DNA from 3 places in the Paenibacillus sp. LS-5 genome. Region 3 is predicted to be linked to each of the others. Evidence: riboswitches for the same ligand, from Rfam matches in the RefSeq annotation. Region 3 holds a riboswitch; each other region holds the start of a gene.
The links. Region 3 has a riboswitch for cyclic di-AMP ahead of AC0MA3_RS20570 (hypothetical protein). Riboswitches for the same ligand answer to the same signal wherever they lie in the genome.
Positions count from the first base shown of each region.

Region 1 (7,730 bases), on a different contig from region 3:
GATTTTTGCTGGCGCTTTTTCATACATTTTCAAGGCGTTCACCCACCCTCAGCTTTTCCCGTAAAAACAACTTAACATATTATATGAGAAACTCGTAACGAAGTCCATCAAGTAGAAAAGGTTTATCGTCCTTTTTTTAAGGACGGTACCATTTCAGCGGGAAATATAAGGATGATTGATGATGTGAAACATATAAATCCTTATATTTTATCAAAAGTTCAGCACATAACAAAAAAGGCACTGCCATGATGGCAGCGCCCCTCGCTACGCAGTCACTGCACGTACTTAATTAAGATTTGCGTGCGGCCTGCTCAGCCAGCTGAATTGCTCTTTTGACCATATTACCGGCATCCTGGGCTCTGATTCCACCCCAACCATCGCGTTCTACCGTCTCGTAAAAACCCAATTCCTTGGCCAGCTCCGTCTTCAATTCCTCAGACATCATTCCCCGCCTTCTACGGCTCATATCCGAAATCCCTCCTAAAAATGGTGGATGACAAGATTGTTGCTGCTTTAGTATGCTGCCAAGGCGGGAAGGCCATTCAGATGGATAACAAAAAACAGCCTCCCTGCAGGAGACTGCCATAAATCGTTAAGCTTTAATATACATAATCCGCATCTGCCCATCATCTTCGCAAACTGTGATTTCCACAGATTCGGTAAGTATGTCGGCGTAGCTGTAGGAGACTCGCTTGAAGGTTTGCTGCTCCTGATCCAGTTTGACAATAAATACAGAAGGGTACGTTTCTTCCAGGACACCGGTGCGTTCAACGGTTTTACGACGGCCACCGTTTGCACGCAACGTGATCTTATGACCGACGTGAGCTTCGAGACTGCGTTTAATTTCCAACAGCGCGTTATTAGCCATTGCCTGACGACCACCTCTTTCCTTGTCCATTATACAACTTTCTGTAATGATTGTCAAATCAAATAAACAATTATAGATGATGACAAAAACGTTGTCAACGGAATTTTTTTGGGATCTAGCAAGGCTGACATTAAATCCTTGTTAGCAGTAATATCAGAGTTTTGATTTTAAAAGCAAGAAACAGCATAACCAAAAAAAGCCCCGCTCGCACGAGGCCTTTCTGAAGGGTCTATTTGCATAGTATCAGCTACATGATCACCGAAGGTGCCACCTTTAGGGTAGACAGATTCTGCAGGCGGGGCATTCCAATTCGGAAGCTGCCACGGGTCTCGATTCCGCCCATCCCTTGGCTTCCGCTGATCGTATTGTTCAGCACATCCCCCAGACTGACGGACTCCCTGATGGAAGTAAAGGATGCTTTTGCTGCTATATAGACTGGATCCAAGGCATGAATCAGTATTCTTCCAGGCGAGCTGGCAAAGTTGGCACCTGCGCCGAGCAGTGCTTCGAAATGCGACTGGCAGGCTCCTGCTACAATCGTCAGTGTGTCAAAATTCCGCTCATATTCGCGCGCGACCCCAATCGCTGCAACGAAGTTTTGAGAATTTTTATAACTATTAAGGCTGTATAGATCATAAGTATGCTGCTGCTTGAGTACCCCATCATGTCCGGTAATGACTACTATATCCGGACGTACACGCGGCAACAGCCGGTACAGCGTTTCCGCCATCTTGGACTCATGGATATGATGTCCCTCGGCAGGGATCCTCAGCTGCTCGTACAGACTGAGACTCTTCTTCAAATACAGTGCATCACCGTCCAGGTGAAGCACCTTACCCGGTACTTCAAAGTAGGCCAGCTCCTGGGGAGACTGGGGCCTCCCCCCGAAGATAGACGCTCCGCTCCGCTGACTCTGCTCCTGCCGGTCTTTGCGCAGCCGGGTTAGCGACTCCGTAGCCTTAATCTGCGCCTGTTGTCCCCGCTCGGTAATACCGGTAGGTGGCACCTGCACCAAGTCTTCCAAAGGCGCATCCGCCAACAAGCGGAATTCAGTGCCTTTGATAACTGCCCCGTTATGCACAATATTCTCCACCCGAAACGTTACATCGCCACCGTAAGATTTGCGAACGACCAAGTCTCCTAAATTCATTTCCAACACCACCCCTACCCCATCGTATGGGCAAAGTCCCCGGTTGGTTCTTCATTGGTACTGATTTGAACGATATGAAAGGCCTAAGGTCGTTTTTCTTATCTACCCGATTCCAGCAGTAAGCAGCACGGCGCTTAGCCGGGCGTACTCCTCAAGACTGAGCGTCTCCCCGCGGCGGCTTGGTTCGATTCCTGCCTCGGCTAGCAGAGACTCCAAACGTTCACGTCCCTCTTCCGGAAAAAACCGGGCTTTGAGATTATTAGCAATGGTTTTACGCCGCTGTGTAAAAGAAGCTTGTACCACCTCGAAAAAATGCTTCTCATCAGCAACCTCTACCGGCGGACGCTCCCTCACTTTAAGACGGATCACCGCAGACTCCACATTTGGCTGTGGAATGAACACCGTGCGTGGCACCATACAGACCAGTTCAGGTTCACTATAATACTGCACAGCTATACTAAGGCTACCATATTCTTTCCCGCCAGGTGAGGCTGCCATGCGTTCAGCAACCTCCTTTTGGATCATCACGACGATATTATCGAGCGGCAGTTTTTCTTCCAGCAGCTTCATGAGGATTGGAGTGGTTACGTAATACGGCAGATTGGCGACCACACTCACTCTTTCCACAGCCGCAAAATCCTCAGCAAACAATTCCTGCAAATTCACCTTCAGCACGTCATCGTTCCGGATTTTGACATGCGGGTAAGCGGAGAGGACATCCCGCAGTATCGGGATTAGCCGCCGGTCAATCTCAACTGCCGTTACCGCTCCAGCGGATAGCGCCAGCCTTTCAGTCAAAGCGCCAATCCCTGGCCCAATCTCCAGTGCACCGGCTGCCTGATCCAGACCCGCAGCATCCACAATTTTGTCCAGGATATTCTGGTCAATCAGAAAATTCTGACCCAAGCTTTTTTTAAAGGAGAATCCGTAACGCTGAATGATTTCCTTAGTGCGTACCGGCGATGAAATATGATTGTTGCCACTCATGAGGTAATGCCTCCCTGATCAATTTGCGCGAGAGCATTTGAAAATTCCTCTCGTGTTATGCCAAACATCGCCAGCCGCTTATACAACTGCTTACCGTTACAGTATCCAATCCCCAGCAGATTACCCAGCACCATTCTCCGTTCCGCTGCCTGCGGATGCACCATCATTCCTGCAGCCATCAGATCCTCGAGCCCAATCAGAGCCGGGGCACCTTCAAAGGAAGTATGAACATGCTTAAGAGCGTGACGAATGGCCTCCGGAGAAGCGTTTTCCACTCCTATGTCACCTTTACGGGTAGCGTCTTTTTCAGGTATGAACGCATGCTTGCAGCCTGGCACCTTGGAAGACACAATCTTCCGGATGCGTTCACCGGCATGATCAGGATCTGTTAGAATAATGACCCCTCTGCGTTCCATAGCCAGTGCAATCTTTGCGATCACTTTGCGGTCCACTGCTGAACCTCCTGTTTCAATGGTATCCGCCTCTACAGCTCGTTTAATGGCAACTGTATCGCTTTTACCTTCCACAACGATTAATTCCTTGATCATTTTCTAAACTCCTTACTCTGCAACGCAAAAAGAAGAGGATTCGCTCCCCTTCTTATTGGCTAAAGAATGTATAAGTGATGAGCGGTAGGCTCTGAAATTCCGTAACAGTCTTAATTGCTACCCTCACTATATCTTATTAACTGTTAATTTGCAAAAAACTGCTGCTTAATTCAGCTCTGGCTTCACAGGCCCGATCACATAAATTGTACGTGATTTACGCCCAAAGTTACGGGCATTGCTCAGGGAATCATAGTAGACATCCACCTTGTTGCCTTTAATGGCACCGCCGGTATCCTCTGCACGGCGAAACCCAAGACCCTCAATATACACCCACCAGCCGATAGGTATTACGTTTGGATCCACAGCAATGGTCCGACCTTCCGTTACGCGTGTGCCGGAGGCCGTACGTGTACCAATCCCTGGCTCTTCAGAAGAATAAGCCGTCATGGATACATTTTTGATTATTTTTTTGTACTCAAAATCTATACCTGCTTTGCTCGCAACATTGTTGCTGTTTGTGCTGACTTTAGATGTTTTTGTGGTAGTGGTTGAATTGGAAGTTGCAGTAGTGGCTACAGCAGCCTTGGGAAGTGCTTTGGTACCAATAGCAATGATTTTGTCTTTGGTAACCGTCTGTACTTCCTTGCCCACCATGCGCATAGATGCCAGCTCGCCATCTTGATAGATTTTCTCGATATGCTGGACCATAACGCCCGGTTTGCCCGCTTGCGCAACTCTTACAGTTCCCTTTGTCAGGGAGGGGTCTGCGGTTTTAATAACCCGGAAAGGCAAATTTGTTGTCCGCTGTACCACTTGCTTGTTAATCCGGACAATTTTGATTTCCATGTCGGCAGAAACTGCGGTGTTGAGAGAAGGGTAAATCTTGTCATAGCTCTCCAGGCTGATGCCCAGTTTGTCAATCGCCTGACCGATGGTGTCTTCGGTTGTGTAGAGCGTTTTGGTTGTTCCATCCGCTGTTAGCTTAAAAGCCTGCGCATGGTTGATTACGACACGGTCGCCGTCTTTTATTTCATCACTAAGGCCAATAGATAATGCATCTTGCGGCTGCAGCGAAATTTGTTCTTTTGCCAGCACATCACTGAGCAGCGTATCCCGCGTCTCCAGCGTCTGTACCTTTCCATCTATTACTAAAGTTATTTCTTTAAAGCTTTGACCGTGTACGTACAGCAGAATTACTAGCGCGATAACGATTGATGCCGCGCCTGCAAGTGAAAGTACGCGAGGATTCACTTGCTTCCACCGTAATGCGAAAGACCTGCTGGATGATTGCGAATCATGGGATACTTCTGGTTGGAATACGCCCATTCTCTCCATCCTCCTTACATAGCCCCGTCGTCCAAGTTGTATAGCAAAGGTGACTGTATCACTTCTGACGAAACTAGGTTTGAGATTGCACAGGATACGCCCGCATTGCTTTAGCGTTTCCTGCTCATGGATCGCCTGCTCGGCATAGCTACTCCAGACATCTGTTATACAACAGTATGCTGGAAACATTCGCATTATTCAAAAAACAAAAAAAGCCTAAAAAGAGTTCACAGAGGACTCTTTCGTGGCTCTCCGGGTGTCAGAATACGCGGGAATGTTTATGCACGAGGTTTCCTCTCTTACTTGCGCTTACGGGGTTAGCTGTCGGGTTCGGGCATAAGAGAGACGCCCTATCTCAGGTCACCCGCTCACGGCGGTTGCCCTCAAATTCACCCCAAAGACCACGTGAAGAAATCAAATAAAGTCTGCGGCATTTCTGTGTTGTACCCTATGTACGGACATGCGGCAGATCATTATTGGTTCCCCCGTTCTCCATACGGAGACTCAGCGAGACGATCCATGAAAATGTGACTGTCACAGTAACAACAGCTCACTTCACTGAAAAGATGATATCCTGTTTTGATGCATGTTGTAAAGCACGATTCAACCACGTTTACGCAAAAAAATCATTAAAATATTGTAATAATCGGCCGTTTTTTTATTAAAAAAGTTTAATATATCGGCTATACTTCTTTTTTCACCGGATTTACTCCCGTTTTCAGACAATCCCAAATCGTTCCAGTGCGTTCGCATACGTTATTTCAGCTAATTCCTGTAAATCAATTCCTTTTATTTCCGCAGCTGCCTCGGCGACAAGCTTCACATATGCACTCTCATTTCGCTTCCCACGGAAGGGATGGGGCGTGAGATATGGAGAGTCCGTTTCGATCAAAAGCCGGTCCATTGGAGTCTGCGCAAGCACCTCTTTCGGCACTCTGGCATTCTTAAAAGTTACAGGTCCACCAAAGGACAAATGAAACCCTAGATCAAGGCACATTTTAGCCGTTTCCCAGCTCCCCGAAAAGGAGTGCATGACACCGCCAATCTCATTTGCCTTCTCTTCCCTCAAAATCCGTACCACATCCTCGTGCGCATCACGATTATGTATACAGATAGGCATTTTTAGTTCCCGTGCCATACCAATCTGTTTGCGGAATACCTCCTGCTGTATTTCTTTGGGGGAAGTATCCCAATAATAATCGAGCCCGATTTCTCCGATAGCCACCACCTTTTTATGGCTGCACAGAGAGGCAATCCAGTCCATATCCCCCTCCTTCATGTCAATCGCGTCCACGGGGTGCCAGCCTACTGCTGCATAAATATAATCATACGTTTCTGCTAATTTCATTGTCGTTGGAATCGTTTCCCGATTAAATCCAATATTAATCATCTTGCTGACTCCAGCCTCTAAAGCGCGTGCAATAACCTCCTCGCGGTCCTCGTCGAATTGCGGTGCATCCAGATGAGTATGTGTGTCGAATAAGCGCATGCTGAATCATCCTTTCAGTATTGTTTTCTATGATGAATTCCAGAAATTTTTGTATTATTTTGCAAAGATCTCAGCAATGGAAACAGGCAGCTGTGTAAGCACATTCTGTAGCTTATCCTGCGGAAAATAAAGATGATACCGGCCGCGGTGAATACCGCTGATCGAACGGACTATATCGGATACCTCAGAGATCTCCCGCAGTTTATCATGACGGTCCAGCAGCAAAATTTGTTTGCTGTCAAAACCCTCCCCTGGACGAAAAACATCATAAGGAAGATCTGTCGGATAATCAATCTCCAGATCGTAATCAGGATGCAGCCCGGCCCCCGCAAAACTGAGGCGGATTTCATCAATCGTCTCCGAGTCTAGGTGATCCATTTCTACATATTTATACAGTTTACGATGAATAAATCGGCTGCACAAGTCAGCTAATGTTTCATCGGATTCCAGAGTCCACTGCATAAATGCAGTCTGTACCAAGGCTTCATCCAGCAGTAAATACTGTTCCACATTAATCTCTCCACCAAATAAATCACTGAGCGGATTGATCATAAAACGGAAATTATACCCCTCCTGTAGAAGCTCTTTCGCCCTGCGGAATATCTGGCGCAAAATAATCTCCGAGCTGCGTGTAACCGGATGAAAATATACCTGCCAATACATCTGGTAACGTGACATCAGATAATCCTCGATGGCATGCATACCTGATTCCTTTACGACAACCCGTCCATTATAAGGACGCAGCATTCTCAGAATACGATCAATGTCGATTGTCCCATAATTCACCCCCGTATAATAGGCATCACGCAGCAAATAATCCATACGGTCTGCATCCAGAGGACCCGACACCAGGTTGACCACGATTTCATGCTCATACGTTTTGGCAATCACAGATGCAACCTTGCGCGGAAAATCTTCACTCACTTCTCGCAGTATGGCAGTGACTTCTGTGTTCTCCTGTATAATTCTGCATGTCCAGTCTTCGTGATTCATTTCAAAAGCTTCTTCTATAGAATGGGAGAACGGTCCATGTCCCAAATCATGCAGGAGTGCAGCACATAAAGTGAGCAGGCTCTCCTCCGGCATCCAATCCTTGTACCCGCTTCGTTCAAACTGGGAGATGATCCGCCGTGTAATTTCATAAACTCCAAGAGAGTGGGAAAAGCGGCTATGTTCAGCCCCGTGGAAGGTTAGATAGGAGGTGCCAAGCTGGCGGATTCGACGCAAGCGCTGAAATTCGCTGGTATTGATCAATCTCCAGATAATCGTGTCCTGAACATGAATATAATTGTGTACCGGATCTTTAAAAACCTTTTCTTCTGTCAGCGGTTGCATCATTAAGTTCAACTCCTTTAGATAATA
Region 1 is NZ_JBWAVA010000025.1:43,592-51,321, forward strand. It holds gene ispE (4-(cytidine 5'-diphospho)-2-C-methyl-D-erythritol kinase) at 1-33, opposite strand, end outside; gene AC0MA3_RS24735 (small, acid-soluble spore protein, alpha/beta type) at 290-466, opposite strand; gene veg (biofilm formation stimulator Veg) at 593-868, opposite strand; gene yabG (sporulation peptidase YabG) at 1,116-2,018, opposite strand; gene rsmA (16S rRNA (adenine(1518)-N(6)/adenine(1519)-N(6))-dimethyltransferase RsmA) at 2,121-3,005, opposite strand; gene rnmV (ribonuclease M5) at 3,002-3,553, opposite strand; gene AC0MA3_RS24760 (ubiquitin-like domain-containing protein) at 3,719-4,879, opposite strand; cyclic di-AMP (ydaO/yuaA leader) riboswitch at 5,171-5,399, opposite strand; gene AC0MA3_RS24765 (TatD family hydrolase) at 5,598-6,368, opposite strand; gene AC0MA3_RS24770 (HD domain-containing protein) at 6,423-7,706, opposite strand.
Region 1: it holds a riboswitch for cyclic di-AMP, as region 3 does, so the genes downstream of both, AC0MA3_RS24760 (ubiquitin-like domain-containing protein) here and AC0MA3_RS20570 (hypothetical protein) in region 3, are expected to answer to the same signal.

Region 2 (7,730 bases), on a different contig from region 3:
CTCTACTTTCACCTTTATCCAAACGCCTTTGCCTCTAAAGATACTACCTTTATGAAAGAATCCGGAGGTACACTGCGCGGGGATACAATGCCAGCGAACGGATACGGCAGTATGACCCTGACCGATCTGCGGACTTCTAACGGTGTCTCGCTCATGCAGCGTCTGCAGTATGTCCAGCCTGACGACGGCAATATGAATGACAGGACACTGGTCAAGGTGCATCTTCCTGTACCCGTGAACGGGGGAGAAAGCGTTACGCTCAGGCTGAAGTATGAAGTCAAACTGCCAAAAATCTTCGCCCGAATGGGAATATCAGGTAATTTTGTAATGGCCGGACAATGGTTTCCCAAACTTAGCGTGTATGAGCCAGCCGGCACCCGCGGGGCGAAGCAGGAAGGATGGAATCTGCACCAGTATCACGGCACCTCCGAGTTCTACAGCGACTTCGGGATATACAGTATCACTCTTTCCGTACCCGCCAATTACACTGTCGCAGCAACCGGATTTCCGGTGAAGACCGCCAAGCTGAAACAGGATCAGAAGATTTATCAGTTCTACGCTGATGATGTCCATGATTTTGCCTGGGCTGCCTCTCCCGACTTTGTGGTTGCAGAGGAAGCCTTCTCGGCACCCGGAGTGCCCGGGGTAAGGATTAAGCTCTATCTGGACCCGGTGCACAAAGATTTGAAGGAGCGGTACTTCCAGGCAGCCAAAGCTGCTCTAAGTGCCTTCAGCAAATGGTACGGTTCTTATCCTTACTCGACACTATCCATCGTTGTTCCGCCAAAGGCTGGGAATGGCGCAGGCGGGATGGAATATCCCACACTCATCACCGCCTTCGGCGCAGCCGAGGATGCCCCGGGCACCCAGCTTGAGCGTACTGTTATCCATGAAATCGGGCATCAGTTTTTTTATGGCATGATCGCCAGCAATGAATTTGAGGAGGCCTGGCTGGATGAGAGCTTCACCTCATATGCAGAAGATCGGCTGATGGAACAGGAATATGGCGTAGCACCCAACTTAGCGCTTCAGTCTAGTCTGGTTACCTCATCACAGCCGCTCAATCTGGAGACCTGGAAATATACAGGTGATGATGCTTATACACGCAACGTATACATCCGGGGCAAACTGGTGCTCAAAGATATTGAACAGCAAGTTGGCACCAAAACCATGGATGCCATCATGGCTGCCTATGCCCGCAAATACCGATTCCAGCACCCTTCCACTGCCGATTTTCAAAAGATCGTAGAAAAAGTGACCAAAAAATCATGGCAAGCCTACTTTGATCAATATGTATACAGTGGTGGTGCTCCTGATTTTGCTGTAGATGACATTATCAATACCGTTCACAAAAAAGGGACCGGCACAGAAAATCTCCGTTATGATTCATCGGTCACCGTGAGCAACAAGAGCAGCCAGTACGAAGAGGTGCCTGTGAAGTTCACCTTTTCGGATGGATATACCGTTCAAAGATATTGGAATGCAAAAGACAAGAAAACTACGTTTCAACTCTCCTACAAAGCGCCGCTGGTATCGGCAGAGATTGATCCCGGGCACTCCATCCTGCTGGAGAGTAGGCATCTGAATAATTTCAGACTGGCAGAACTGGAACCCGACACGCTCTCTCGCTGGACGCTTAGCATAACCAACCTGATTGAAAATCTGCTCGGAACTCTTGTCTGGTGAGGTGAAGGATTGTGAAAAGATCGATATCCCGCGGCTGGTACAGCATGAAGGAACAATTCTATATACTGATTCTGTTGTTTATCTACAGGTTGTTTTGGAGTTATTTCATGTACAAGTTTGTTAAAAGCGCAGTGGTTCCGATACTGCTGCGTTACCCTGATCAGGATGCGGGTGGCAGTGCAATGGGCAGGCTTCTGTATTATGTGGAGGGACAGATCGCACTAAGCACACATTCCGGTGTTCAACAATGGCTCTGGATGCTGCTGGGTTTAAGTGCAATAAGGCTCCTGCTATCACCATTCATCCGGGCAGGATTGCTCCATGAGCTTCATCAGGAACGTAAAGGCGAGCGTGGAATGTTCTTTTTTCCGGGTATGCGGCTATATGGGCTTCCGGTGTTGCTGTTCAGTCTTGCAGAATGGGTGCTTACAGCGCTGCCGCTCTACTGGCTTCTTCCCAGAATGTACGATCTGCTGCTTACCGGAATTGTGGATTATAAGCTGCTGCTGAAATTGGTACCCTACATTCTGGTTTGGCTATTATATCTATTCTTCATCCGAAAAATGCTGCTGTACATGCAGTTCGGTTATACAGGTGGTACAGGAACCCTGTCTTCTCTGCTGGTCTGTCTGAAAGTAATCATTCCTTCAGTGGGAGTATCGGCGGTGATGGGAGCAGGGGGATTGGTAATGATGCTTGCTTGTGGCGGGATGTCGATCTTTTGTCCCGGGATGCCGGCACTTCTGCTGAGGCAGTTCTCTCCCCTCCCCACTACACTGTTCAAAATGTGGGGAATCGCCGCACAATACCATCTCTGGTCCAGTAAATCATTTCCACAATAAATACTGCAATTTGCCGGCATAAAAAAAGAGTCACTGCTCCTTGAGGGAGCGGGACTCTTTTTTTGGATTACAAAGTAAATAAGTGTATTTGCAAAACTGTAAATCCTCTGGTACAATGATGCCTGTACTACTAGTAACAAATTTGTAATCTTTAAGACGCAGCACATTCAAACACAATAAACTTACAAGCATTTGCAAATTGTCGACACGTCGCTCTTCTGGTGCATAAAACGCCAAATTCCCTGCACCGGGAAGTGGGGGAACCATATTTTGGGTGAATTGATCTCGCTTTAGAGGGGTCATAGGGGAACCTTCTACCGAATCCTTAAGCTAACCTCGCAGGCCTTGGAAGGAGTACATCTTTTGAGAAGTCAGAATTTTAAGAAAAAATGTACCGCAGCAGCACTTGGACTAGTAATGGTATTCTCCATCGGAGCTGGTAGCGCTTCCGCTGATTCGAAGATGGACAGCGTCATTGCTAAAACTATTGGAACCACCTATAAATTCGGAGGCACCAGCACAAACGGTTTCGATTGCTCCGGCTTCACCTCGTATGTTTTTAAAAGTGTCGGACTTACCCTACCACGCACGTCCAAGGCACAATTCAGCCTGGGAACATCCGTATCACGGAACAACTTGCGTTCAGGCGATCTGGTATTCTTCAATACCTTTGGATCAGGAGTTTCCCATGTCGGCATTTATGTCGGTGGAGGCAAATTCGCACAATCTTCCAGTTCACGCGGTGTAAATATTTCTTCGCTGAGTCAAGCCTACTGGGCCAACCGCTACGTTGGCGCTAAACGAGTGATGAGCACTACAGCTTACAAGACCGTTGCCTACGACTAATTGAAGTTTTTATCCCCTCAAAATCACACCTCTAACAACTAAATGTAACTTATACGAGCCCGGAACTGATTATTGCCGTAATCATTTCCGGGTTTTTCCTTTTCCTTATTCTCCCTTTTACACACTTTTTAGAGCTTTGAAACACCCTTTTTGATAAATATTCCAGATAAATCTTCCATACCTCTAACTTACGGAGTAATAAACAAGCGCAAATTAGGCATTTTTCTCTTAAAAGGCTCAAAAAATATGTATTTATATGCTTTTAGTGATTGCCAACTGCTTCTGTCTTTGTTACAATTATCGCAGTAAGTCGATAGTAACATTTTTGTAATTATTCAAACCTGATTTACAAAGGTTTTGTCATTGTTTGATCCGTAAGCTAATCCTAATCAACAGTCGTGCCGAGTTCCTTAATTATTAAGGAAACGGGGGAACCGATTTTGGGTGAATTGACCTCCTATTCACAGAGGGGTCATAGGGGACCTTCAACCGAACCCTTAAGCTAACCTCGTAGGCATTTGGAAGGGGTATTTACTTTTGAAGAAGAAGCTGGCAGCCGCACTACTCAGTTTTTCCATCATTCTTACCATCGGAGCGGGAAGCGCTTTCGCAGACTCCAAGATGGACCAGGTTATCGACAAAGCCATCGGTACTAAATACGTATCCGGCGGAGTTTCGACTAACGGGTTTGATTGCTCCGGATTTACCATGTATGTGTTTGATAAGATTGGAATCAACCTTCCTCACCAGTCTGGTTCCCAATATCAAATGGGTACTGCCGTATCCCGTGATAACATTAGACCAGGCGATCTTGTATTCTTTAATACAAGCGGCAAAGGAATATCCCATGTCGGCATTTATGTCGGTGAAGGCAAGTTCGCACACGCTTCTTCCAAGCGCGGTGTAACCATCAGCTCGCTGAGTGACAGCTACTACGTCAACCGCTACGTTGGCGCCAAACGAATTATGAGCACAGATGCTTATCAAGCAGTTGCTACTGATTCACAAGATAACGACGATGTACAATAAGGTCTAATATTGTAACTGAACAAGCTCTTTTCCAGGATTTTTGCCGAAATCTTGGAGGGGGCTTGTTTTTTTGTCTCTATAAAAGTTACTTACCCTCCTCGTTATTTGCAAAACATAAAAAACCGCGATTTTTGCTAATTCTAAAAATATATTTTTATGCGTCGAAATGGAATGGTTTTGTATATAATTATGATATAACGTTTCATTCTGAAGGGAGGCGGATAGCGGATGATTAGTTCTTCTGTAACTTTTTACGTTGTCCCCATGGAAGTGAATCACGCTGCAGAAATATGTGAATGGGTATATAAACCTCCATACAACATTTATGGCTGGATGTCCTGGGAGCAAATGCAGGCCTTAGATGTTGAATTCGGTGATCCCCGGCTGCGTAGCGAGCAGTATGTTTCTGTGCTGAATAGCCAAGGTATCCTCTGCGGTTTTGCACAGCTATTCCCGATGGAGGGTGTTGTCCGGCTTGGAATTGGCATGCGGCCTGATCTATGCGGGCAGGGTATGGGTCATCTGTTCATGAATGCGATCGTCAAGGAAGCCCTATCACGTTATCCGGAGCGTGAGATTGATCTGGAGGTGCTTACCTGGAACCAGAGGGCGATTCGCGCTTATCAAAAAAGCGGATTTACTATTACAGATACTTATGAACGCCGGACTCCGACGGGAGATAAGCCATTTTATTGTATGGTCTATAACAAATAGCACAAATCATTCATTTTTTTGTCACAAATGCTATGATAACGCTTTACCTTCTTGTATAATGTAGGAAGCAGCTTACAAGGAGGGGACGGATGCAGATGCAGAAATGGATCATGAGCGGTTTGTTTTTTGCCGCCTGTGCCTTTGCGGTAATCTTAATGTTCACCTTGCCCGGCAAAGCCGAAGTCGCTGAGGAGAACAAACCAACAATGCCCGAAGTACAGATGGATGCGGCGAGCGCCGAGGCTACAGTGAAGGCTAATTGCATCACCTGCCATGGTGACCAGCTCCAGGGCGCTGTCGGCCCTAGTCTCCAGCAGGAAGGCGGCAAGCATGACGCCGGAGAGATTTATACCATTGTCACCAAGGGCCGCGGACAGATGCCTTCTTTCAAGGATAAGCTGGCGCCCGAGGAGATCGCGAATGTAGCGATGTGGCTTGCGGAGAAGAAGTAGTTCTCCTCATTATTACATCACCTCCGTAACACAAAATGCCCGTACAAGGATCATGTAGATCCCGTACAGGGCATTTTTTATATAAGGGATATGAATTTCCAATCTCTAATCTGTCCTGCAAGGGTTGGAGTGTTAACGATTCTTCTCAAAAGCCTCATTAAATTCATGGGCCTGCCGGATATCAAGTGCCGTAAGGCCATCTTCACCCACAGCAGACAGACGCAGGACGACAGTTTTGTAGTCAACTGTAATATGCGGATGATGCTCGAATGCTTCCGAGATAGCTGCTACCTCATCCACAAAAGCAATGCCCTTCATATATTCGTTGAACATGTATTTGCGCACCAGGGTACTCGGCTCCAGCTTCCATCCTTCCAGCTTGCTCGCCTGCTCCCGCAGCTCTTCTTCCGTAAATTGCAATGTTCTTCCTCCCTTACTAGATTAACAACAAAATCCTTATATCTCCTTCACAATGTGTGAGGGTGCCTTAAACAAAACATCCCTCAGCTTATATAAGTCCAAGGGATGCGCCAGGATGAGGGCTATTTTTCGGTTTATTGTATTCGTAAATCCTGGCAAGTAGAACCTAGCTCTATCAATTTTACCACGTGGCACAGGCTACGGGCAAACCGGCTATCGGCGGCTACCTGTTTTAGACCAAAAGGACTGAAGCCAGATCTTCTTCGCCCAGCAAAATATTTATCCGATGTGTTTCCTTATCGTAAATTACAACGCCACTACCAACCTCAATAACCGGTTCATTACCCAAGGCGTAGAATAAATCCTCAGCGAGCGCTTCCCAAACCTCCATCTTCGATTCTTGCGGCAGTTCCTGCCACTCATCGGGTTCCATCTCAAAAAACACATACCCGTCAGAAATCCTTCCTACTGCTTCTGTCAGTTCACTAAGAATTTCACTATAATCTCTGCCATGCTTCACACCCACGTCAATCACTCCGTTTTCTCCATAGATGAATAATAACCTGCCTTACTCATTATAGCCGAAAAAATGACTTCACAAAAAAGGGAATCCTGTCGATAAATAAGAATATACGTTAATTGATCAGACGCAGAGTGTCCCGCCGCTGTTCATGGATGATACACGCGGTATAGTCGGATCACATCTTAATTCTCATGGACGAGGTGCATAATGGAAATTTCAACAATTATAGGTTTAATTTTTGGTCTGGTTACATTAGTATGGGGGATGTATCTAAAGGGCGCCCCACTGCATGCCCTAAATGCACCTGCAGCTTACGTAATTATCCTCTTGGGTACAGCCGCATCTATATTTATGGCTTTCCCGTTCTCGGAAGTAAAAAAAATCCCCTCGTTGTTAAAGCTAATTTTCGTAAAACAAAAAATGGTCAGCAAATCGGACCTTATCACCATGTTCATGGAGTGGGCTTCCATTACCCGCCGCGAAGGTTTACTTGCCCTCGAATCTAAGGTCGACGAAATTGAAGACAACTTTCTTCGTAATGGTATGCGGATGATTATTGACGGCAACGATCAGGAGTTTGTCCGTGATGTGCTAATGGAAGATATCCATGCTACTGAAGATAGGCATAAGGCCGGAGCTCTGATCTTCTCTCAAGCCGGTATGTACGCACCAACACTCGGGGTTCTCGGGGCCGTTATCGGGCTAATTGCAGCACTAGCCGATATGAGTGCAATGGAAAAACTGGCTCACGCCATCGGGGCCGCTTTCATTGCCACCCTGGTCGGTATCTTTACGGGTTATGTCCTTTGGCATCCTATCTCAAATAAGCTTAAGCGTCTGTCGAAGCGGGAAATTGAGGTCAGACTGATGATGGTGGAAGGGCTGTTATCCATTCAATCCGGCGTATCCACAATCGCTATCAACCAGAAGCTGTCTGTCTTCCTCACACCAGCGGAACGCGCAAAGCTGAGTGACAAGGAGGGTGCTTCTAGTGAGCAAAAAGACTAGACATGAGGAGCATGAAGAACACGCCGATGAGACCTGGTTATTGCCCTATTCCGACTTAATGACCTTGCTGGTAGCCCTGTTCCTCGTAATGTATGCGATGAGTGCAACAGATGCGAAGAAATTCGAAGAAATGTCACAGGCTTTCAGTTCAGCACTGAATGGAGGGTCTGGAGTTTTGGAATATAAATCCGATGCTCCTACAAATACGCA
Region 2 is NZ_JBWAVA010000028.1:13,676-21,405, reverse strand. It holds gene AC0MA3_RS25375 (M1 family metallopeptidase) at 1-1,686, shown strand, start outside; gene AC0MA3_RS25370 (hypothetical protein) at 1,698-2,528, shown strand; cyclic di-AMP (ydaO/yuaA leader) riboswitch at 2,750-2,888, shown strand; gene AC0MA3_RS25365 (C40 family peptidase) at 2,946-3,374, shown strand; cyclic di-AMP (ydaO/yuaA leader) riboswitch at 3,764-3,906, shown strand; gene AC0MA3_RS25360 (C40 family peptidase) at 3,912-4,403, shown strand; gene AC0MA3_RS25355 (GNAT family N-acetyltransferase) at 4,632-5,117, shown strand; gene AC0MA3_RS25350 (c-type cytochrome) at 5,213-5,569, shown strand; gene AC0MA3_RS25345 (4a-hydroxytetrahydrobiopterin dehydratase) at 5,702-5,989, opposite strand; gene AC0MA3_RS25340 (hypothetical protein) at 6,222-6,515, opposite strand; gene motA (flagellar motor stator protein MotA) at 6,720-7,520, shown strand; gene motB (flagellar motor protein MotB) at 7,504-7,730, shown strand, end outside.
Region 2: it holds a riboswitch for cyclic di-AMP, as region 3 does, so the genes downstream of both, AC0MA3_RS25365 (C40 family peptidase) here and AC0MA3_RS20570 (hypothetical protein) in region 3, are expected to answer to the same signal.

Region 3 (7,730 bases):
AACCGATCTGAAGTGCAGGAGCGAAACTATGGGCTGCAGCCTGAATTTGAAAAAGCAGGATGATAGCGTTATCCTTAGGATATAGAAGAACAATCGTCCCGCACCAAGCTCATGCTACACACAACCCTTAAGGAGTGAAGCCGCATGACTGACCTGCTAACAGTGAAGGACCGGCCCATCAGTAAAGCCAGGCAATGGGAGCTGGCATTGAACAAGCTGTATATCAATTTCCGTGACTATAGCAAAGATGCACTGAAGAAGTTCGATGATGAAGATATCCATCAGGCCAGAGTGAACTGCCGCAAACTGCTGACGCTATTGTCCATTCTGGACCCGGAGCATCGGGTTACAGAGAATCTGTACAGCACCTTCAAGAAATCGCAAAAAAGGCTAGGCAAGGTTAGAGACGCCGACGTGCTGATTGAATCCTTCAAGGATAGACGGAAGCAGGCTAAGGAAGCCGGAGCAACCAAAACAGCCAAGCTGCTCAAGGCAGTGATCCTGTACCAGAAGACTGAACGTAAGAAATACCGCAAGAAGCTGGCCCGAACACTGCCCAAGCTGAGCGGCATAACACTGGACGCCGAGTGGGAGGCATTCCTTAGCAGCGATCTTGAAGCACTGGCGGCCAAAAGAGATCCGAATGTCGTCATGCGTGAGCTTGAGGTCGCTTTCGAGCAGAAGAAAAAAACCTGCAAAACCTTGTTTAAGGGTCCTGAGGCCGAATCCAAGGAGGCTTTCGATGCGCTGCACGAGCTGCGGATTGCCGCCAAGGAATTGCGTTATACCGCTGATGCGGCTTCCTTTGCGCTTAACCAGAAATTTCACGCCCATGAGGAAATCTACAAAGAAATCCAGGAGCAACTTGGCGCTATCAACGATAAACGGGGATGGCTGGAAGTGATCCAATCCATTGGCCGTGATGAGCTGAAGGTTGGCCGTAAAGTATGGACTGAATTCACGGACAACCTGAGTGCTGAAGTGCTCGAAGCGCTGCATCATAATGAAGTAGTGCCGTTTCCGTTGAACTCGAAATAACTGCTCTTCCTTGCATTCATAATCCCGTCCCCTATCAAAAAGGCAGGAAGCCATGTATCATACAGCTTCCTGCCTTTCCTTATTTATCGTCTATTCGCATTCGCTGCGGTAAATTTGTCCAGCACACCCTGATAGGCCGATTTCGGGCGCAGTCCTACCAACTTTTCCATAGGCTGCCCGCCGTTATATACGATCACAGTTGGCAGGCCCATAACTCCCGCCTCTGCAGCCAGCTCGGGCAATTCATCGCAATCCACTTTGAGAATCGTGATATTGCCGCCATATTCCTCATCCAGCTCCTCCAGGATCGGCAAAAGACCCCGGCATGGTGCGCACCACGGCGCTCCGTAATCTACCAGTATGGTTCCGCCTTCCTGAAGTTGTCTCCGCACAGTATCGGCTTGCCCTGCATGAATAATCGTCATTGTTCACTCCTCCTTGTCAGCCTGTGAATCCTTTCAGGTCACTCTGATTCCTGCTGCTCCTGCTGTATGGAAGCCATCCGCTCCTCCAGATTCATCTTGATCTGGTTCAGCTGCAGGAGCTGGCGTTCAATATCTTCCAGCTTGCTGCGGTACAGCGGCATTACTTCTGCACAGAAAGCTTCTTTTTTCTTCAGTACACAATTCAAGAAGCCGGCGATTTCCTCGGTCGACAAGCCCAGATTCAAATACAGTTTGATCGTCTCCACGGTCTCCACGGCCAAGATCGAATACTCGCGGTATCCATTGGCCTGGCGGAGCGGAGTGATCAAGCCCTGGCGTTCATAATATCGCAGAGAACGGATGCTGACACCCGTCCGCGCTGCAAGCTCACCTATTTTCATGGTATGTTCTCCCCGGGGTTCATGAGAAATGGTCTGACCTTAGTATAAACCCTGACACTAGTGTCAGGGTCAAGGCTTTTATTACCGATAAGTCGCCAAACACCCAAAAAGAAAAAACCAACAGAAGCCTCCGCTGGTTTTCACACTATAATTCCCTATGAGTTCCTTTAAGTAAAATCAAGCACTACAGCAACCCTGCCGCCCATAGACCGCCTCTTGTAATCATCTGCCGGAACGGCTCTACCGAAAAGGAAGGAAGATGATGACCCGGCATCAGATAGACTACACGTCCCATCCCGAATTCATGGCACCAGGCAGCCGCATGATTGGCCCCCTCATGGGAATACTCGGCCAGAACCGTTGTTTCAAAATGGGGCTGCATATCAAAATAATACGGCTCGTCCTCGATCACAAAGTCAGTAATGCCCTGCATGATCGCATGCCCCGTAGCCGGAACGGTCATGTGAAGCTCGGTGTAGGCCGGATGATGTGTGAAATGTGCTCCCAGCATCACACCCAGCTCCTGGTTACGCTGCAGTGAAATCCCGTTATGCACCACCAGCAGTCCGCCGCCGTTTGCTACGTAGGAGAGCAAAGCCCCGCTTTGTTCAGGAGCTATTTTGTCGTCAGAAAATTCTGTATACGCTATCACAAGCTTGTAATCCGATAGGCTGACCGAATTCAGCAATGAATAATCTTCCGTAGATTTCACCTCCAGCTTTCCGGCAAACAGCTCCTCGAACACGCGGTCAACACCGGAGAACGGATGATATTTAACCTCTGAATAGCTCCCCAGCGCAAGTGCCTTCCATTCTGACATTTTTCATCCACGCCTTTCTTCTAAGTAAAAGTTGCTGTTACCAGGGCCAAGGGATTCCGTCCAGATCAAGAAAAGCCGGTTCCATGCCCATATGCGCCTTATGCTCCTGCACAATTCCCATGATTTTGCGGGCAGATTCTTCAGGGGTAACAGGAGCGGCCTTATTCTTGTCACAGTTCATACAGGACTGGAGCCAGCCTGGATGGAAGACCATCACCTGGCCGCCCATGACCCGCAAATGGTTGTGCAGCAGAGAAGACTGCATATTAAGCGCCGCCTTGGACATACAATAACCGTACATATTAATCCGCTGATTACGGCCAATGCTGCCAGCTTCGGAGGAGATGTTCACAATCAGTTTGTGCTTGCCCTGCAGCAGGAGCCCCATCAGCGAATTGCTGACCCGAAGAGCGCCAAGCGTATTCACATTATAAATGCGTGCCATCGCGGTGTCATTCATGTCTACCAGCATGGTGGCATCATCCGCACGATCAATAATTCCAGCATTGTTAATAATCATATCCAGATGCCCTGTGCATCCTGCAATGGTTCGTGCTGCACGCTTTACACTGTCACTGCTGCCGACATCCATCGGAACCAGAATTAACTGCCCCTTGTACTTAACTGCGAGTGCTTCCAGTGCTTCCGACTCCTCCATGTACCTCCCTGCAAACACCTTATAGTGATTCTCCAGCAGCCAGCGCACAAGGAAAAACCCGAGTCCCCGGTCAGCACCGGTAACACAAGCGACCTTTTTCATGGAATGGGTCACTCCCTTTTATTTGACATCAGTATACAGAAATCGCCAATTCCCTTCCACCTTAGCATGACAATTGTCATTTTACAACGTCCTCTGTTGGACTATCGGGCTATTCAGGGCCTGCTGAATCTTCTTTTTGATTTAATTTTGAACTATGTTACAATCAGGAATATCATTGCTAGCAACCGAATTGTTAGCAAAATAAACTGCCAGGAGCGTGACCTAAATGTCTATACAACAAATCCACAGTCTTGATGAATTGCATGAATACATTACCCAGCCCGGTAAAAAACTGCTCTTCAAGCACAGCACCACCTGCCCGATCAGCGCCAAGGCGAATGAAGAATTCCAGGCTTATGTCCAGAGCTCCGGCACTACCGCTGCTGTGGTTCATGTGATTGAAGACCGCCCGGTCTCCAACCAGATTGCCGAAGACTTCGGGATCAAGCATGAGTCTCCGCAAATCTTCCTGCTGGAAGATGGTGAGGTCCGCTGGAACACCTCCCACTGGAAAATCACCCGCGATGCCCTCAAGGAAGCTGTGAGCCAATGAGCCAGCCTGTGATCATTTATTCTACAGCCAACTGCAGTGACTGCAATCAGGTGAAGCAGCTGATGAAGGAGCAGGACATTCCTTTTGAAGTACGGGATGTAATGACCAGTACCGTTTATCAGGAAGAGGTTGAGAAGCTGGGCTTCATGGGCGTTCCTGTTACTGTATCTGGAGCACATGTCGTCAAAGGATTCAATCTGCCCGAGCTGAACAAGCTTATTGCAGCAGCCAAATAGATCAGATTCATTGGGCTAATTAGAGCAGCAAGATATCCGGGAGAAGTAGTCTCCCGGATATCTTTTTGTCTGGTGCATGAATGAATCCGCATTCATATCAGCGATTCCAAGCCTTATTATCCCCCAAATATAAAAACTGGCGTGCGAATGAGATAATGAGCCGATAAGTGGCAAGATATATGGTTTTACCTGTTTATTTCCTTTGAACTTTCCGATTTCAATGTGAAATTGACGGAACCACTCCCTTTTTCCCTTTTACAAAGATATTCCTGAAAGAGTATGATTCGTTTTGAACTTATTCATGGAAACCAATCAACGCTGAATTCCCGTCATACGGGAAACGGGGGAACCACCAGGCCAAAAGCCTACATGGGGTGAATCCAAAGGAGACTGCAGAGATGCGGCCTCACAAGGCAGGGCGACTCTCACCGCCCGAATCCGACAGCTAACCCCGTAAGCGTATAGAGAGAGAACTTGATCCGCCACGCTTTTGCGCCAGGTTTATTTGAACCTGTACGGAAGCCGCAGCAGAGGTCCTCCTCTGCTGCGGCTTTTTTGCGCAACATATTTGGGGAACGGGGCTTCGCCGGGGGAGCGGCTGGAAGCTGGGCGAACTGGTGTATCTAATCCGAGGAGGAAACTGGAATGGAATCGCGCACGGCGGCTTCCGCATCCGAATTTGCGGAATATGTTGAAAAGTACAGCGAAAATATCCTTACGCTCTGCAGTCTGCTGCTGGGACAGGGTTCTGAAGCGGAGACGGCTGCCGTGAAGAGCTTCACGGAGCTGTATGTGCCTTATCTGCGAAAAGGCTGCGGCCCGCAGAGCTTCTCCATTCTGGCCTACCGCGCATGCATCCGGTATTGCTCCCGGATTGCACAAGACCGCAAAGCCTGCCTTGCAGCCTGCCTGCCCTGGGAGGATCAGGTTGTGCATGCGCTCCGGTATGGCATGCGGCTCTCCTTAACGGAAATCAGTGAGATCCTCATGAAGAGCCTGCCTGAGCTTAAGGCGCAGCTCCGGCAAATGCGTGAACTGCTGGCGGCACATGAAGCTACACTGCCCACATCAAATTTATCTGCCGGATAAGATCGAATAGCATGCAGCATAGTGAATAGATATCATTCAAAAAAGCCGCGGCAACCTACCGCGGCTTCTGATTCGTTCTTATTCTTTTTTGCCCTTTTTGCTTCTTTTGTCTTTTGCACCATTGCCGCCCTTGGCAAATCTCAGGAATGCCATGCAGCATCCTAATAATCCTACACCAAGCAATAACGTCTGCAGCGCACCCAGCCAGGTTGAGCCTTCTGAATGAATTAGACTACTGATGATAATCAGCAGAATCGAAGCCGCAACCAGTAAGGGCGTTTGTCTTTTTTTCATCAACATTACCACTCCTTACTTACTAAGGTACACTATACAGCATGATTTCGCCAGATGAACGGATAACGGATGTCTGGCTTATTTCGCGTCTTTAAAGCCCTTGTTCTTAGCAAACGTCCAGATGGACAGCAGCATTATAGCTATCCCAGCTCCCGCCATTACTCCCTGTACAAAATCGCGCAGATTCGATCCGTCGGAAGAAATCAGCAAACTTCCGGAATTGAGCAGCATACCTGCAAACATCAATAACGCGAATGATTGTTTCTTTTTATCCATCCTGAACTCTCCTCACACAGTTAGTGGGTTCCACTCAAATCTTGTAAGCCTTCATCGCTTTTCTGATCTCCTTGATGCTTGGGCGTTTGCCGTACATCAGAACGCCTGTGCGGTAGATCTTGGCGGCGAGCCAGCCCAGTCCGAAGGTGGTCACGAGCAAGATGATGAGTGATACGGCAATCTCCCAGAACGCTACTTCCCCTATACCGATGCGCAGCAGCATGCTGAGCGGTGAGGTGATGGGCACAAAGCTCGCCACTTTGATAAGCATAGTATTAGGAGCTGAGATGCTAAACAACGGAATGTAGAAGGCCAAAAAGGTACACATCATTACCGGCATCACGGCCTGGCCCAGATCCTCCGTGCGGCTCACAATGGAGCCTACAGCAGCATACATCAGTGCATACAGGAAGAATCCAAGAATATACAGGATAAAACCGTATACCAGGATGCCATAATTCAATTGTCCAAGATCCAGGTCAAAATCAGTCAATATGCTGGCGTTATGCGGAAGCATCAGATTGATGGCGATACTTGCCGAGATAATAGCAATCTGCATCAGGCCGACCAGGAAGATCCCGATCACCTTGCCGAACATTTGCGTGAGCGGCGAAGCGCTGGTAATCAGAATTTCCATGATGCGGGAGCTTTTCTCTGAGGTTACTTCTGCCGAAATCATATTTCCAGTCATGGTAATCGACATAAAGAAGAGGATCAGAAGCACATAGACGATAACATAATTGATAGCTGGCTTCGATTTATCTGCTGCCGCCCCACCGTCTGTTCCATCCGTACTAAGCTGCTGGGTGCCGATGGACACCGGCGCGAACATCGCCGCTACCTGTTCCTGAGTCAGCTTATCACCGGCGATCAGCTGTGTATTGATCTGCTGCAGTGCACTCTGAAGGTAAGTCTGCACATCTCCATCCAGTTCCCCGTCCTTGCTGTGATAGGTGACTGGAGGCACGCCTTCCCCGCCTTTGGCATCAAAGGTAAGGTAGCCTTCGATGGTGTTGTCATCAATTCCCTTCTTCAGGGCAGCATCATCCGCCGAGGTAAAGGCCGTGAAAGCCACGGTGCCCTTATCTTTATCTTTATTTTTATCTGCATCCGCATCCGGATTCACAGGCGGCGCATATGCCAGCAAGAGCTCAGCGGTACGGTTCCCCTGTTCAGCCACAACACCGATCTGTGTGTTCTTGGCCCCATCATCCCCTTGGAATACCTTGATGAGATATGGCACGTTCATACCGATGCTGAGCAAGAGCACCAGAATCAATGTAGTAATCATGAAGGATTTGGTTCTGACTTTGTTCTTAAACGTAAAGCTGATAATTGTCCCCATCTTATTCATGAGATTCACCCACCGCTCTGATAAAGATTTGGTTCAAGGTTGGTTCCTTGATTTCAAAATGCTCAATTTCACTTACTGCCATCGCGTGCTGGAGAATACGCTGTGCTGCACCAATATCGCCGATGGAGAGCACATAACCCCGCTCCTGCTTCTGCACTGCGTTAACCCCAGGAATCTCATCCAGTCCGTTCACTTCTCCCACCGTCCGCAGGACAACCTCTTCGCGCGGGTACCCCTTCTTAATCTCACGAATGTCACCTTGCACTACTGTATTGGAGCGGTCAAGAATCGTGATATTTCGGCACAGCTCCTCAACATGCTCCATCCGGTGGGTGGAGAACAGAATGCTCGTACCTTGGTCACGCAATTCTTTTACGGTATCCTTAAGCAGCTCTACATTGACAGGGTCCAGACCGCTGAAGGCTTCGTCAAGGACGAGAATTTGCGGTTTGTGGACTACTGCGGCGATAAAGCCCATTTTTTG
Region 3 is NZ_JBWAVA010000016.1:45,675-53,404, reverse strand. It holds gene AC0MA3_RS20605 (CHAD domain-containing protein) at 145-1,038, shown strand; gene AC0MA3_RS20600 (thioredoxin family protein) at 1,122-1,463, opposite strand; gene AC0MA3_RS20595 (MerR family transcriptional regulator) at 1,502-1,864, opposite strand; gene AC0MA3_RS20590 (ThuA domain-containing protein) at 2,049-2,684, opposite strand; gene AC0MA3_RS20585 (SDR family NAD(P)-dependent oxidoreductase) at 2,722-3,444, opposite strand; gene ytxJ (bacillithiol system redox-active protein YtxJ) at 3,671-3,997, shown strand; gene AC0MA3_RS20575 (glutaredoxin family protein) at 3,994-4,233, shown strand; cyclic di-AMP (ydaO/yuaA leader) riboswitch at 4,540-4,709, shown strand; gene AC0MA3_RS20570 (hypothetical protein) at 4,879-5,322, shown strand; gene AC0MA3_RS20565 (hypothetical protein) at 5,401-5,616, opposite strand; gene AC0MA3_RS20560 (hypothetical protein) at 5,695-5,892, opposite strand; gene AC0MA3_RS20555 (ABC transporter permease) at 5,927-7,246, opposite strand; gene AC0MA3_RS20550 (ABC transporter ATP-binding protein) at 7,239-7,730, opposite strand, start outside.